One region of the Brevibacillus sp. FIR094 genome, then DNA from elsewhere that is predicted to be linked to it. Evidence: riboswitches for the same ligand, from Rfam matches in the RefSeq annotation. Region 1 holds a riboswitch; each other region holds the start of a gene.
What was found. Region 1 has a riboswitch for S-adenosylmethionine ahead of metH (methionine synthase). Riboswitches for the same ligand answer to the same signal wherever they lie in the genome.
Positions count from the first base shown of each region.

Region 2: linked by a shared signal. The riboswitch ahead of mtnK (S-methyl-5-thioribose kinase) and the one ahead of metH (methionine synthase) in region 1 are both predicted to bind S-adenosylmethionine.
Region 3: linked by a shared signal. The riboswitch ahead of ACQ5DJ_RS04030 (ABC transporter permease) and the one ahead of metH (methionine synthase) in region 1 are both predicted to bind S-adenosylmethionine.

Region 1 covers NZ_JBEAES010000015.1:17,518-21,762, reverse strand. Annotated here, with positions in the region: gene ACQ5DJ_RS15105 (YcdB/YcdC domain-containing protein) at 1-2,159, shown strand, start outside; gene ACQ5DJ_RS15100 (YjcZ family sporulation protein) at 2,227-2,334, opposite strand; SAM riboswitch class I at 2,548-2,649, shown strand; gene metH (methionine synthase) at 2,766-4,245, shown strand, end outside.
Region 2 covers NZ_JBEAES010000004.1:179,081-183,325, reverse strand. Annotated here, with positions in the region: gene mtnA (S-methyl-5-thioribose-1-phosphate isomerase) at 1-892, opposite strand, end outside; gene mtnK (S-methyl-5-thioribose kinase) at 889-2,118, opposite strand; SAM riboswitch class I at 2,254-2,399, opposite strand; gene ACQ5DJ_RS04900 (anti-sigma factor) at 2,496-3,686, opposite strand; gene ACQ5DJ_RS04895 (sigma-70 family RNA polymerase sigma factor) at 3,686-4,201, opposite strand.
Region 3 covers NZ_JBEAES010000003.1:264,657-268,901, reverse strand. Annotated here, with positions in the region: partial or broken gene ACQ5DJ_RS04040 (ABC transporter ATP-binding protein) at 1-474, opposite strand, end outside; gene ACQ5DJ_RS04035 (ABC transporter permease) at 488-1,435, opposite strand; gene ACQ5DJ_RS04030 (ABC transporter permease) at 1,440-2,372, opposite strand; SAM riboswitch class I at 2,482-2,586, opposite strand; gene ACQ5DJ_RS04025 (sulfite exporter TauE/SafE family protein) at 2,681-3,463, opposite strand; gene ACQ5DJ_RS04020 (MBL fold metallo-hydrolase) at 3,495-4,245, opposite strand, start outside.

The DNA of each region.
Region 1 (4,245 bases):
CAAAAGAGATGGAATTACGGATCAGAGGTGAGATCGCACAAAATAAACACAAGAATCGAAACCGATTATTTATGGCTGGATCACTTGCTGCTTGCTTCGCGGTAACTGCTGTAGGCATGCACCAGCAAGGTTGGTTTCCACAGATGCCGAGTGGAAAAAATTTAGCGAGTGCGGTCTCAACGACTGCAACCGATAAAAAAAATACAGAGGCTAAGCAGAACAGCGTAAAGGTGTCGCCGGAAGAGGCTATTTTACCTTTGAAAAAGGCGATCACAGCCATAAGCAAGACAACAATAAGAGTGGATAGCACGAGCCATGGGATCAGTGACATAACCTTACTGGAAGGTAACAATGCACGTGCCAGTGTCGCTTATGATATCCAGACTGGACAAATTGAGAGCTTTATAATCAATGGAGAAAGGCCAGATCCTTACCCAGAGAATTGGGACGAGACGTCCGTAAAAATGCCATCAGCCAAAACTGCCGAGAGTGTAGCGAACGCATTTCTCCAAAGTTTCTTGGGGGAAGAGAGCAAGTCCTATCAGTATCTAGGTACTGATACCTATTTGAATGAGTTTTGGGAAGAAAGCATCTGGCTGAGCGTGAGCTATCAACGAATGGAAAATGGCAAGCCCGTTCCGTACGACATCCTATCTGTACGAATCAATTCGAAAGAGCAAGTCTCGTTTTTCGGGCGATTGAACAAGAGCGAACAAGCTTTTTTCACCAAGCTGACAGCTGCCATGCCCGATTTGAATCCGTCGCTTCTTCTTTTTGATAAAGAGAAGAACCGCGATGGCATGTCATTAGCGGTCGGAAACGTGAATAAGGAGGGGCATCAGGCTTCCCTTCGTATCGTCGGCAATGGCCAAGCCTTGGAATCCTATTCAATCGAGGAGAAGGATAAAAAGGATGAGTCGAGCTGGAAGCAAGCAAAAGGAGCAAAAGCTGTGGAGCAAGAGCGACAGTTCCTGAACAATCTGCTTGGGGCTGATAGCGAGAACTATCGTTTAGAGGATGAGAGCAAGCCAGGTGTGTACCAGCGTTATCATAACGGACTGCCAGTGCTATCGGATGAGATACACATGACAACAGATGAATCTGGTCTCCTTCGCTTTTTCAGGAAGGAGCCTGAGACATTCGACCCTTCGCAGTACCCAGATGTGTCTACCGCGGTTTCTGAAGAGGTCGCCATCCAAGAGCTGAGTGAGCATATGAAGCTTCGATACGTGCAGAATCTTGATGCCAGATCAGATGAAAGAGTAGAAAAAGGCAGGCCTGTCCTGGAGTACACGCCAGGGGTTTCGTTCATGCAAAAGGGACGAGAGGATGGCATGGAGTGGCACATTGACGCGACAAGCGGCAAGATTGCCTATGGAACTGGAGATAACGGCCTTGCATTCGATCAGTTGGATACGAAGGAAGCACATGCGTTTCAATCCCCGAAGGAATACGTCAAGGTTCGCAGCAAGGAGGAGGCAAAAGCACTGTTGCAAGCCGAATTTGGCATACAGGTAGATGACTCGACCTACGGAGAGAATAAGATTGATCGCAATGGCCGCAAGGAATATGTCTGGAATGATAAAAATGACAAGTATATCGGCGTAGAAGTCATTGGAGAAACAGGCAGTGTCGTCGGGCTGGGAACACCGCGTTCTAATACGGCAGTGACAGTTAATCGTAAACAGGCGGAAGAGGCTGCACTCGCCTTCCTGCATAAATACGTCGATCCCGGCGTAACAGAAGTACAATTGGCGCAAGTCATACAGCCAGGTGGAGCCAATCCGGTGTCATCCGGCGAATGGGAATTCCGATATTTTATGAGCAAAGACGGGATTCCTGTCCTGGACGATGATAATCCGGATGCGGCTTATTCAGTGACGATTGACCCGTCCACGGGCAAAGTGACGAAGTTTCATAACTTCCGTGAGACGCACGATTTGGTTGAACTGCCCGTATCTGACAATATCGTCTCCAAAGACAAGGCAGTCCAAGAATTTTTACGCGTCATGCCTTTGAAGTTGGTCTACTTGATGAAAGATGTAGATAGGAAGACATTACGCCAACCAAAACTGGCGTATGTGCCATGGAGCAACGAAGAGTTGGCAAATAAAACGGTTACCATCGATGCAGTAACAGGCAAGATCATCGTCGACTAAAACGAAAAAAAGGCTATCCCGCAGCCATTCCTGATGGCTTTTGGGATAGCCTTTTTTAAGCGCTTATCTAACAGTCGTCACACGAGCACCCAATAATTACCAACAGGATAAACAGCACGAGCACGATTGCGAAGCAGTCACCGAAGAATCCGTTTCCGCAGAATGATGTACTCATCTTTGTTTCCCCTCCTTTCCGTTATACTCCAGTCTATACACGAATGCCGTTATTGGACTGGGCGGATGCCCAGCTTAGGCAAAAATGGGCGCGTAAGAGGAGAGGCTCAGTAAAAAATAGACAATTCACAATTGACGGGAAGACAAAGGGGGTGTTAAGATACTTGCAAACATTCAAGACATTTCGCAAAACAACTAAATGACAAGTGTACGACTCTTATCCAGAGAGGCAGAGGGACTGGCCTGATGAAGCCTCGGCAACCGGTAAAAATCCGGTGCCAATTCCAGCAAAGCTACGTGCTTTGAAAGATAAGAGGATGTCTCAGGCGTTTTCGTATCTGCTGACAAATCCTCTTCTTTCAAAGAAGAGGATTTTTTTATTTACCCAATTACGGAGAATAAGCCGATGCAAGGTAGAAAAGGGGCACGTCAATGAAACCAACTTTTCGCGAACAACTTTCCCGGAAAATTCTGATTCTGGACGGTGCAATGGGCACCATGCTTCAACAGGCAAACCTGACTGCTGATGATTTCGGCGGTGAAGCCTATGATGGCTGTAATGAACTCCTGAACTTGACCAGACCAGATGTGATCCGTTCCATTCACGAGAAATATTTAGAGGCGGGCGCAGACATCGTTGAGACAAATACGTTTGGTGCTGCTTCCATCGTTTTGGCTGAGTACGATGTGCCAGAGAAAGACCTTGAGATTAATATAGCGGCAGCCCGCTTGGCCAGAGAAGCGGTGGATGCCTATTCTACAGCGGAGTGGCCGCGTTTTGTAGCAGGTGCAATGGGACCTACGACCAAAACCCTTTCGTTGACAGGCGGTGTCACGTTCGAGGAACTGGTCGAGGCGTATTATCGTCAGGCAAAAGGTCTGATTCTTGGTGGCTCCGATGTTCTTCTTTTGGAAACCTCGCAAGACACGTTAAACGTCAAGGCTGGCGGAATCGGGATTCGCAAAGCTTTTGAAGAGCTTGGACAGGAGCTCCCGGTGATGCTGTCAGGTACGATCGAGCCGATGGGCACAACGCTGGCGGGCCAAAACATCGAGGCGTTTTACATCTCCTTGGAGCATATACAGCCAGTCTCCATTGGTCTGAACTGTGCGACAGGACCAGAGTTCATGCGTGATCATCTGCGGACACTGTCAGGAATTGCCCAATGTGCGGTTAGCTGTTATCCGAACGCAGGCTTGCCAGACGAGAACGGCCATTACCATGAAACGCCACAGGGACTTGCCTCGAAAATGCTGGCGTTCGCTGAACAAGGCTGGATAAACGTCGCTGGCGGTTGCTGCGGAACAACGCCTGACCATATTCACGCAATGGCAGAAGCATTGAAAAACTGCAAACCGCGCAGTGCAGCTGTAGAACCGCTGAGCGCAGTCTCCGGGATCGAGGTCGTTTACGTCGAAGATGACAATCGCCCCCTGCTAGTAGGGGAGAGGACCAATGTTATCGGTTCTAAAAAATTCCGTGAAATGATTGCAGCTGGTCACTATGAAGAAGCATCTGATATTGCCCGAGCACAAGTGAAGCGAGGCGCACATGTCATCGATATATGCTTGGCTGACCCCGACCGTGATGAATACGAAGATATGGAAAAATTCCTACAGTTTATCGTGAAAAAAGTAAAAGCGCCCCTCATGATCGACTCGACAGATGCCAAGGTCATGGAGCTGGGACTTCGCTATTCGCAAGGGAAGGCCATTCTCAACTCGATTAACTTGGAAGACGGCTTGGAGCGATTTGAGGAAGTGGTTCCACTTATTCACAAGTTCGGTGCCTCCATTGTCGTTGGAACGATTGAGGAAGCGGGTATGGCTATCACTCGCGAAAAGAAGCTGGAGGTCGCGCAACGCTCGTACGACATTCTTGTCAACCAGTATGGCATAAAGCCACAGGATA
Region 2 (4,245 bases), on a different contig from region 1:
TTTCCTCGGCTGGACGCTCTTCAATCGGAATATCTGCGCCTGTCAGTGTGTCTAGATCGACCGAGGACAAGGGAGCTGCCACGTAAAAAGGAATGCCGTGAGCTTTTGCCAATACCGCTACCCCATACGTACCGATTTTGTTGGCGACATCGCCATTCGCTGCTACGCGGTCTGTACCCACGATGACAGCCTCTACTTTCCCTTGGGACATAACCATCGCCGCCATGTTGTCACAGATCAGCGTCACATCAATCCCTGCTTGCTGCAATTCGAATGCAGTAAGACGAGCGCCTTGCAGGACAGGACGAGTTTCGTCCGCGTACACCTTCAGGTTCCAGCCGCGTTCCTTTGCCAAATAAAATGGAGCGGTAGCCGTACCGTACGCTGCTGTAGCCAATGCTCCTGGATTACAGTGCGTGAGAATTCCCATACCGTCATGCAACAGAGTGAGCAAATGCTCTCCGATGGTCCGGCATACTTCAGCGTCTTCCTTTTGAATCACCAATGCTTCATCGAGCACTGCCGCCTTCAACTCGGCAATCGACGCTCCGCTTTCTTTTTCAACACGAGCTTTGATGCGATCCAACGCCCAGAACAGATTCACGGCTGTCGGACGGGAAGAGCCCAGGTAGTCTGCCTGCTGGTTCAGTTCCTGCCAAAACTCGTCGTAGTTACTCGCTTCACTGCCACGAATCCCAAGGTAGAGCCCGTAAGCCGCCGCCATGCCAATCGCTGGTGCACCACGCACTTCCAAGCGGCGAATGGAACCCCATACTTGCTCGGAGGTAGTCAAATTCAAATAGATCGTTTCTACTGGCAAACGCGTCTGGTCAAGCAAGACCAATGCGTCATTCTCCCACTTAACAGGTGCCAATTGGGTGCTGGTTGTCATACTGTCGTTGCCTCCTGATAGTAACGTTCGGTCACAGTGCGTACGATGTCCGTGATATCTGTCGATTCGTCTATGTCGCCGCGACCGAGAATCAGCGCTTCTCCAATCGAGAGAGCCAGACGCTCTGCTTCTGCGCGAGTCTGGTCGTCTTCAATGGCATTCAGGTCCGCTACTCCTGCCAAGCCGATGACACGGCGCAAAATTTTGCATCCGGCATAGCCTGCTGTATCCTGAATCAAACGCTTCACGTAGCTTTGCCACAGTCCTTCGACATGTGCGCTGCGCTCTTTGGCGTGCTTGTGCCAGAGCTGAACGAATTGCGAAACGAATTCATTCCAGACATCCTCGACCGTTTCCAGTAAGTATTCGCGGTACGCTTCCCGTTCTCCTTGATCTTTTTGCAAACCGTGCTGTCCTGCGTAGTTGAGCAGCAGGTTGGCAATGACCGCCCCGATGTCAAAACCGATTGGGCCGTAGTAAGCGAACTCTGGATCGATTGCTTTCAAGCTGTTTTCCGTGATGAAAATACTTCCGGTATGCAAGTCACCATGCAGCAGCGCTTCCGAGCGCGTAAGGAAATCGTATTTCAGCTTGGCGATTTCCAGCTTCAGCGGCCTGTTGTTCCAGATCGCCTCGACTTCCCGGCGAATCAACGGGTTGAAGTCGTTGGTAGGTGCATTTTCATACGGATCGGTAAACACGAGATCCTCTGTGATTTTGCATAATTCTGGATTTATGAATGTTCCGACTAGCGATTTTTTATCGTACGGATGTGCGCCCAGATCGGATGTGAAGAACAAGGTTTGCGCAAGAAAACGACCAATTTGCCTCGCGAATAGCGGGTACCGCTTTCCTTCGATCAGACCTTTGCGCATGATGATGTGGTCCCCGATGTTTTCCATGACGGTCAGCGCAAGCTCCGCGTCGAAATGATACACCTGCGGCACTAGGTCTGGAACGTATTTGTGTTGAATGCGGAGTGCCTCGCTCTCGATACGAGCCCGATCAATCGTAAGCGGCCAAGATTCTCCCACGACGCGGGCAAAAGGCAGTGCTTGCTTGACAATGACGCTCTTACCAGTTGCTGGCTCCTGAATGTCAAAAACGAGATTGAGGTTGCCATCCCCGATTTCGCGGCTGGTCAGCTCTGCTCCATCGCTAAAAAGACCCGGTATTCCTTTTACGTACTCTACTGCTTCCTGTTCAGTCAATGCGCGATATGCCATGATTCCAAAACTCCCCTCTACGTATTTTTCCTCTATCTCTACTTGTTTTGTTTGAGTACCTGGAGCAATAAAAAGACCTCTTTTCCCGAAGAAAAGAGGTCGCTGTCGTCACGTGTAAGAACCGTGTTGATGTCCCCCTTATCTTCCAGACTACTTTTGTTTCTGCAGGAATTAGCACCGTGCATGTCGCCTGTCAATCAGTCGCTTCCTCGCGTCTGAATGGCGTCATGTCGGTTGCCGGGTATCATCGGGCCAGTCCCTCCACCTTCTCTGGATAAGGTATCCAAAACGTATTCGGTTTTTGATTTAGTTTGAATCATACAACCAACGCTTCCACGATGTCAACACCCTTTTGTGCAAAAATTCGCACCGTGCTACTAGTAGGTATAATGTGTTCCCGATGCCGCAGGGCGATCCCAATTCCACCAGTCTACCTTGCCTAAAAGCGCGGCCGTTATTGACTTTTCGGCCTTGAGCTTCAGCAGTTCTTTCGTAGGTCCGGTGAGGACGGCGCCGTAGATTCGCACTCCGTTTTGCTGCATGTAGTTGTATCGTTCGGTTATCTGAGGGTCGCTACGAGATAGCAAAGATCTGCCGATATCGCGAGCCATATCTTCTTGCTCAGATAAGTACTTCATCTCTTCCAAGTAGGCGGCCATTCTTCTGTCCCCTTCCCCGTTTACCCGAATGGACGCACTTCCGTAGTCCAGTTCATGCTGAGCAAACCCCCACACGTACCCGGGACCGAGAAACCGATTGCCCCCATCGTCTTCTGCTTGCTTGCGCTCCACCCCTGTGTCTACCGCAAACCAAACCGTATCTTGTCCCGAAGAGGTAACATAGCGGGAAACCAGTTCATAGTACTCCTCATACGTCAGGAAGTGATCGAAGGAAATTGCGAGCTGAGAAACGGTTCCCTCCGGCAGCTTCTCCATCGTTGCCCAGGCAGGTGAAGTGAGAGACGTCGTATCCTCCTTTTTCCCCTCTGTCGGATAACGGAAATACAGCTTTTGCTCCCTGACTCCATTCGTCCATTGCGGCCCGGCATTTACGTTCCACAGCACGTTTGTACTTTCAAATCGCCCTGCGTTCTTATCTTCCAACCCGACTCTCTCGCGAAGCTCCATGCTGATATTGCCGTATAGCAATCCCACCTGCGAGCCACTCCCGCCCACACTAACACCGGGTTGAGTAAAATTGACCATCGACTTCGCAACGCGGAACAGATCTTCATGCATCAATGACCCAACCCAGCCATTCAGAATCAGCAACACAACTCCAGCCAAAAAGGGAAGCACTATGCTGAATCCAGCGTTGCTCAACCGATTTTTCCATTTCCCCCGGCGAACAATGGCGCGCTGTTTTTCAGCCGACAGCGTTTCAGGCTGTTTTATCTTCGCGTTGTCCTCTCCCGTTTCTTCCCCCAGCAAAAGCCTCTCCAACCGCTGTGCGTATTCCTCGTCAGCGGCTATTTCCTCCTCGAATTGTTTCGAATCTTCTTCCGCCATTTCCCCACGCAAATAAGCAAGCAGCCTTTGCTCGCGATTATTCTCATCCTTGTTCATCATCAGCTTTCCTCCCTCCACAACTGCCGCATCTTTTGTCTCCCCCGAAACAAGGAACGCTTGACGTCTGCCAACTCAATCCCGAGTACCTCTGCCATTTCCGCGTAGGAAAACTGCATGGCAGACAACAAAATGACCTGTCTCTGCTTTTCTGGAAGTCTCTCCAAATAGTCATGGGCCACTTCCCACAGCTCCTTGTTCACGACATGCTCTGCCGGATCAACCGCCGCATGATCACGTCGCTCTGGCAGGGCTTCCACAAACGCAAACCGTTGTTTCGTCTTCCTGCGATAACCGTCTACGAAAGCGTGATAGGCCACCTTGAACAGCCAAGGTCGTACTTTTCCCCCACGGTAGTCATCCAAGGAAGAGTAGGCGCGACAAAAGGTTTCCTGTGTCAGATCCTCTGCCAGCCTCTCATCTCGTGTCAGCCGGAAAAGATAGCGGTAAATATCGTTTACATGCAGCTGGTACACATCCTCCAGACCTACTTTCCCAAGCCGTTCACACCCCTTCATCCCTTACCACGCAGGAAGTGTAAAAAAGTTTCACCTTCGTCTCA
Region 3 (4,245 bases), on a different contig from region 1:
TCCGCTTAGCTCGTGCGGATACTGCTCAAATCGCCTCGCCGCTTCTGGAATGCCTACCCTCACAAGCAGTTTCAGCGTCTCTTCCTTTGCTTCTGTCTTCGTCTGCTTTCGATGTTTGATCAGCCCTTCCGCAATCTGCTGGCCGATTTTCATCGTGGGGTTCAGCGAGGACATCGGGTCCTGGAAGATCATACCGATCTGCGAGCCGCGAACTTGCTGCCATTCCAGCTTCGTCAGCCCAGTCAGTTCACGCCCGTGAAACCGAATGCTGCCGCCTTTTACCTGACCGGATCGCGGAGGAATCATCCCCATCAATGCCCGGGCGGTCACACTTTTTCCGCAGCCGCTTTCCCCGACAATGGCCAACGTCTCACCCTCCTTTACAGAAAAGGAAACCCCTCTTACTGCCTGCACGTCTCCACCGTACGTACAAAAGGAGACACGCAACTGATCGACTTCCAACAATGGTTTCACGATGTACTCCTCCTCATTTCCTGATCCGCGGGTCCAGTGCGTCCTGCAATCCATCCCCGAGCGCGTTACACGCGAACATGGTAAGGGAAATCATGAATCCGGGAAAAAACAGTCGCCACCACTGTCCGCTCAGCATAACGGCCAGCGCGTCGTTGGCCATGGTTCCCCAGCTGGCGGTTGGTGCCTGCACTCCCAGCCCAAGAAAGCTAAGAAACGATTCGGCGAAAATCGCGTGCGGTATCGTAAAGGTCAGGTTGACGATGATGACGCCGATCGTATTCGGCAGCAGATGCTTAATGATGATTTTGACGTGAGAGGTACCCAACTTTTCTGCAGCCAGCACAAACTCCTGACGCTTGATCTGCATGATTTGTCCTCTGACCAAACGAGCCATGCCGACCCATCCGGTTAGTGATAGGGCAATAATGATTGTTGCGAGTCCAGGCTCCAGAACCACCATCAGCAGGATTACCACCAGGAGATACGGAATGCTGTACAGAATTTCAGCTAATCGCATCAGGATGTTATCCACACGGTCGCCCAACTTGTTCCTTCCTGCCATGTAACCGGATATCCCGCCGATGCATACACCGATCACCAGGTCGATGGCAGCTGCCGCCACACCAATAAACAAAGAGATTTGACCACCTACCCAGGTACGTGCCCACATGTCCCGCCCCAAGTCATCCGTTCCAAACCAGTGCTCACCCGACAGTGGCAGATTTCCCTTTGTCAATGACTGTTCATGCGGGCTGTGGGGAACGATCATCGGCCCGATGATCGAGAGGGTCACCACTGCCATGAGCAGGAAGAACCCGAGCATTGCCAGCTTGTTGCGGAATACTCGCTGCAATACCTCCTGCCAATACCCAAGACTGGGACGTTCCCGAATTTCCTCGGATAGCCGGGTTCGGTCGACTGGTCGAAACAGCGAATCCAGTTGTGTTGCCTGATTGGCCATAATGCTACTTCCCTCCACTCGTCAATCTGATGCGCGGGTCAATCACCCGATACAGCAGGTCGATGAGGTACAAAGTAAAAATGAGCACAAAGCTATAAAACACTGTCGTTCCCAAAATTACGGGGTAATCGCGGTTAAAAATGCTTTCCACGAAGTATTTGCCGAGCCCGGGAATAGCGAAAATCTTTTCCACCACAAAGGTTCCTGTCATCAGGTTGGCAAATAGCGGACCGATAAAAGTAAGAACCGGCAATATGGCATTCCGTATCCCGTGTCTAACGACAATGGACAAGGTGCCAAGCCCTTTCGCCTCCGCCGTGCTTATGTATTCCTGTTGCCAAACCTCAAGCATGCTGGCTCGTACGAAGCGAGCGATAATGGCGAGCGGACCGATAGCGAGCGCAAGCGTTGGAAGAATCGAGTGTTCCCAGCTCCCCCACGCAGCAACGGGAAGCAGCTCCCATTTGACCGCCAAGTACTTGATCAACAGTGGCGCCAGAATAAAACTGGGGACGGAGATCCCAATGATGGCTGCAAACATAGACAAGAAATCCAGCGTTCGATTGTGATAGAGTGCCGCTACGATTCCCAGTGTGATTCCACCTGCCAGCGCGACAATAAACGACTGGAGTCCCAGAACGGCCGATGCGGGAAATCCCTCTGCAATCAGCGTGTTCACATCCCTCGTCTTCGACTGGATAGAAGGCCCCAAATCAAATTGCAGCAATCCTTTCAGATAGAGCAGGTACTGTATCGTGATTGGCTGATCTAGGTTGTACTCCGCCCGCATGTTCTTTACCACTTCTTCTGGAAGCATTTTGGCATCAGACGCAAACGGGTCACCCGGAATCAGGTGCATGGTCACAAACGTTACCGTGACAATCATCCACAGTGTCAAGATCATGAGAAAGCCACGCTTGACCGCATAATAAAGCACATTGTTTCCTCCTTCATATAATAACGAGTAAAAAGATGTGAATACTATGAATTTAAAATATAGAAAACCCCTCTCCGAAAAGAAGAGGGGCGATTAGTCGGTTCCCACCTTCTTATCTCGCAGAATAACTCCGCAGGAATTAGCACCGTAAGGTCAATCAGACCAAGGTTGCCGGGTTTCATCGGGCCAGTCCCTCCACCACTCTCGATAAGAACGTTCTATGAAATTTAATTACATCGTAAAATTCATTTTTATCTTATCATTTTACTCGGATATGTCAATCCTGTTCAATGACATTTGATTTTTCTTTATAATATCAGGATGTCAGCCCAAATCTTAATCGTGGTGGCTAGGATCAACAAGGCAAGAATGGTTTGGAGAATCCGGGTGCCCAAGCGTTTGCTGACCTTCGTACCGAGCGGCGCTGCCATGATGCTGGCGATGACCATAATCACAGACGGCCATAGCAATATGTCCCCTGCCATCCATTTCCCTACCGTCGAACCGATGGAAGAAAGAAAAGTGATAGCAAGAGATGTAGCAATCGTAACTCTTGTCGGAATCTTGAGGATGATCAACATGATGGGAACCAAAATAAAAGCGCCAGCTGCCCCGACAATTCCGGATGCACCCCCAACAATCAAAGCGGATAATACCGCTGTTGGTTTATGAAAGATAACCTCGGTCTGTTCACGTTCGTCCATCCGCTTTTTTGGCAGGAACATCAAGATTACAGCAATCGTGGCCAGAATGGCGTAAACGAAATTGATGGCATCTGCCGAAAGATATTTTCCTCCATATCCTCCAAGCAAGCTCCCGACAATAATGGCACTCCCCATGTACACAACGAGCTGGTAATGAATGAGCTTATCTTTGCGCAGACTCCAAACAGCAGCTAGGGTGGCAAAAAATACTTGGACTGCACTTATTCCGGATACTTCGTGAGCTGTGTAAGCAACCAATCCAAGGGCGGGCGGAATGTACAGAAGCATCGGATACTTGATGATGGAGCCCCCGATTCCGACGAGACCAGAGATAAACGATCCCGCGAAACCGATAACAAAAAGTGTGATCACAAGGTCGATAGTCATAGGCTCACCCTTTGCAACATCTCGCTTCGTTTTATTCCTGCTCTACAACTGTTAAGCCGTCTATTTGCCAATTCAAGATTCCGCCACTCAAATTCATGACATCCTTGAAGCCATTTGCTTTAAGAATGCTTGCACCAATAGCAGATCGGGCACCGGAACGGCACTGTACGAGAAGCGGCTTATCGTGAGGAATCTCTTCCAGCCGCATGGCGAGCGTACCGAGCATGATGTGCTGGGCATCCGGAATATGTCCTTCCTTCCACTCAGCCAGATTGCGTACATCTACTACGTGAACCTCTCGCTTTTCCACCCGTTCTGCAATCTCCAACGGTGTTACCTCTTCGATTGTCTCGAGCGAAGACGCTTTACTTTCCATTAGCGTGTCGCAGTCGAGAAAACCTGTGACATGATCAATCCCTACGGAATGCAAGGCTTGCAAAATCTCGTCCAGCTCATCTGGGGTGGCCAGGATATGAACCGGGCGATCGTAATCAACGATCCAGCCCGCCCAGTTGGCGAATGACTTGTTAAAAGGAATGTGAAGTGTTCCCGCTAGATGCCCCTTCGCAAATTTCTGAAAAGGACGCGTGTCGACAATCTGTCCGTTTTCAAGCGATTCTTTTACCTGTTCAAGCGAGTTGAACTCTTGAACAACAGGGAGTTCGTTGAGCAAGGCAGGCCCTTCCTTATTAACCCGTTTCATCACTGCAAAATACGTTGGTGGCTCTGGTTGTCCATCCAGGAGTGCCTTGACGAATTCCTCTTCATTGGAGTGTGACATC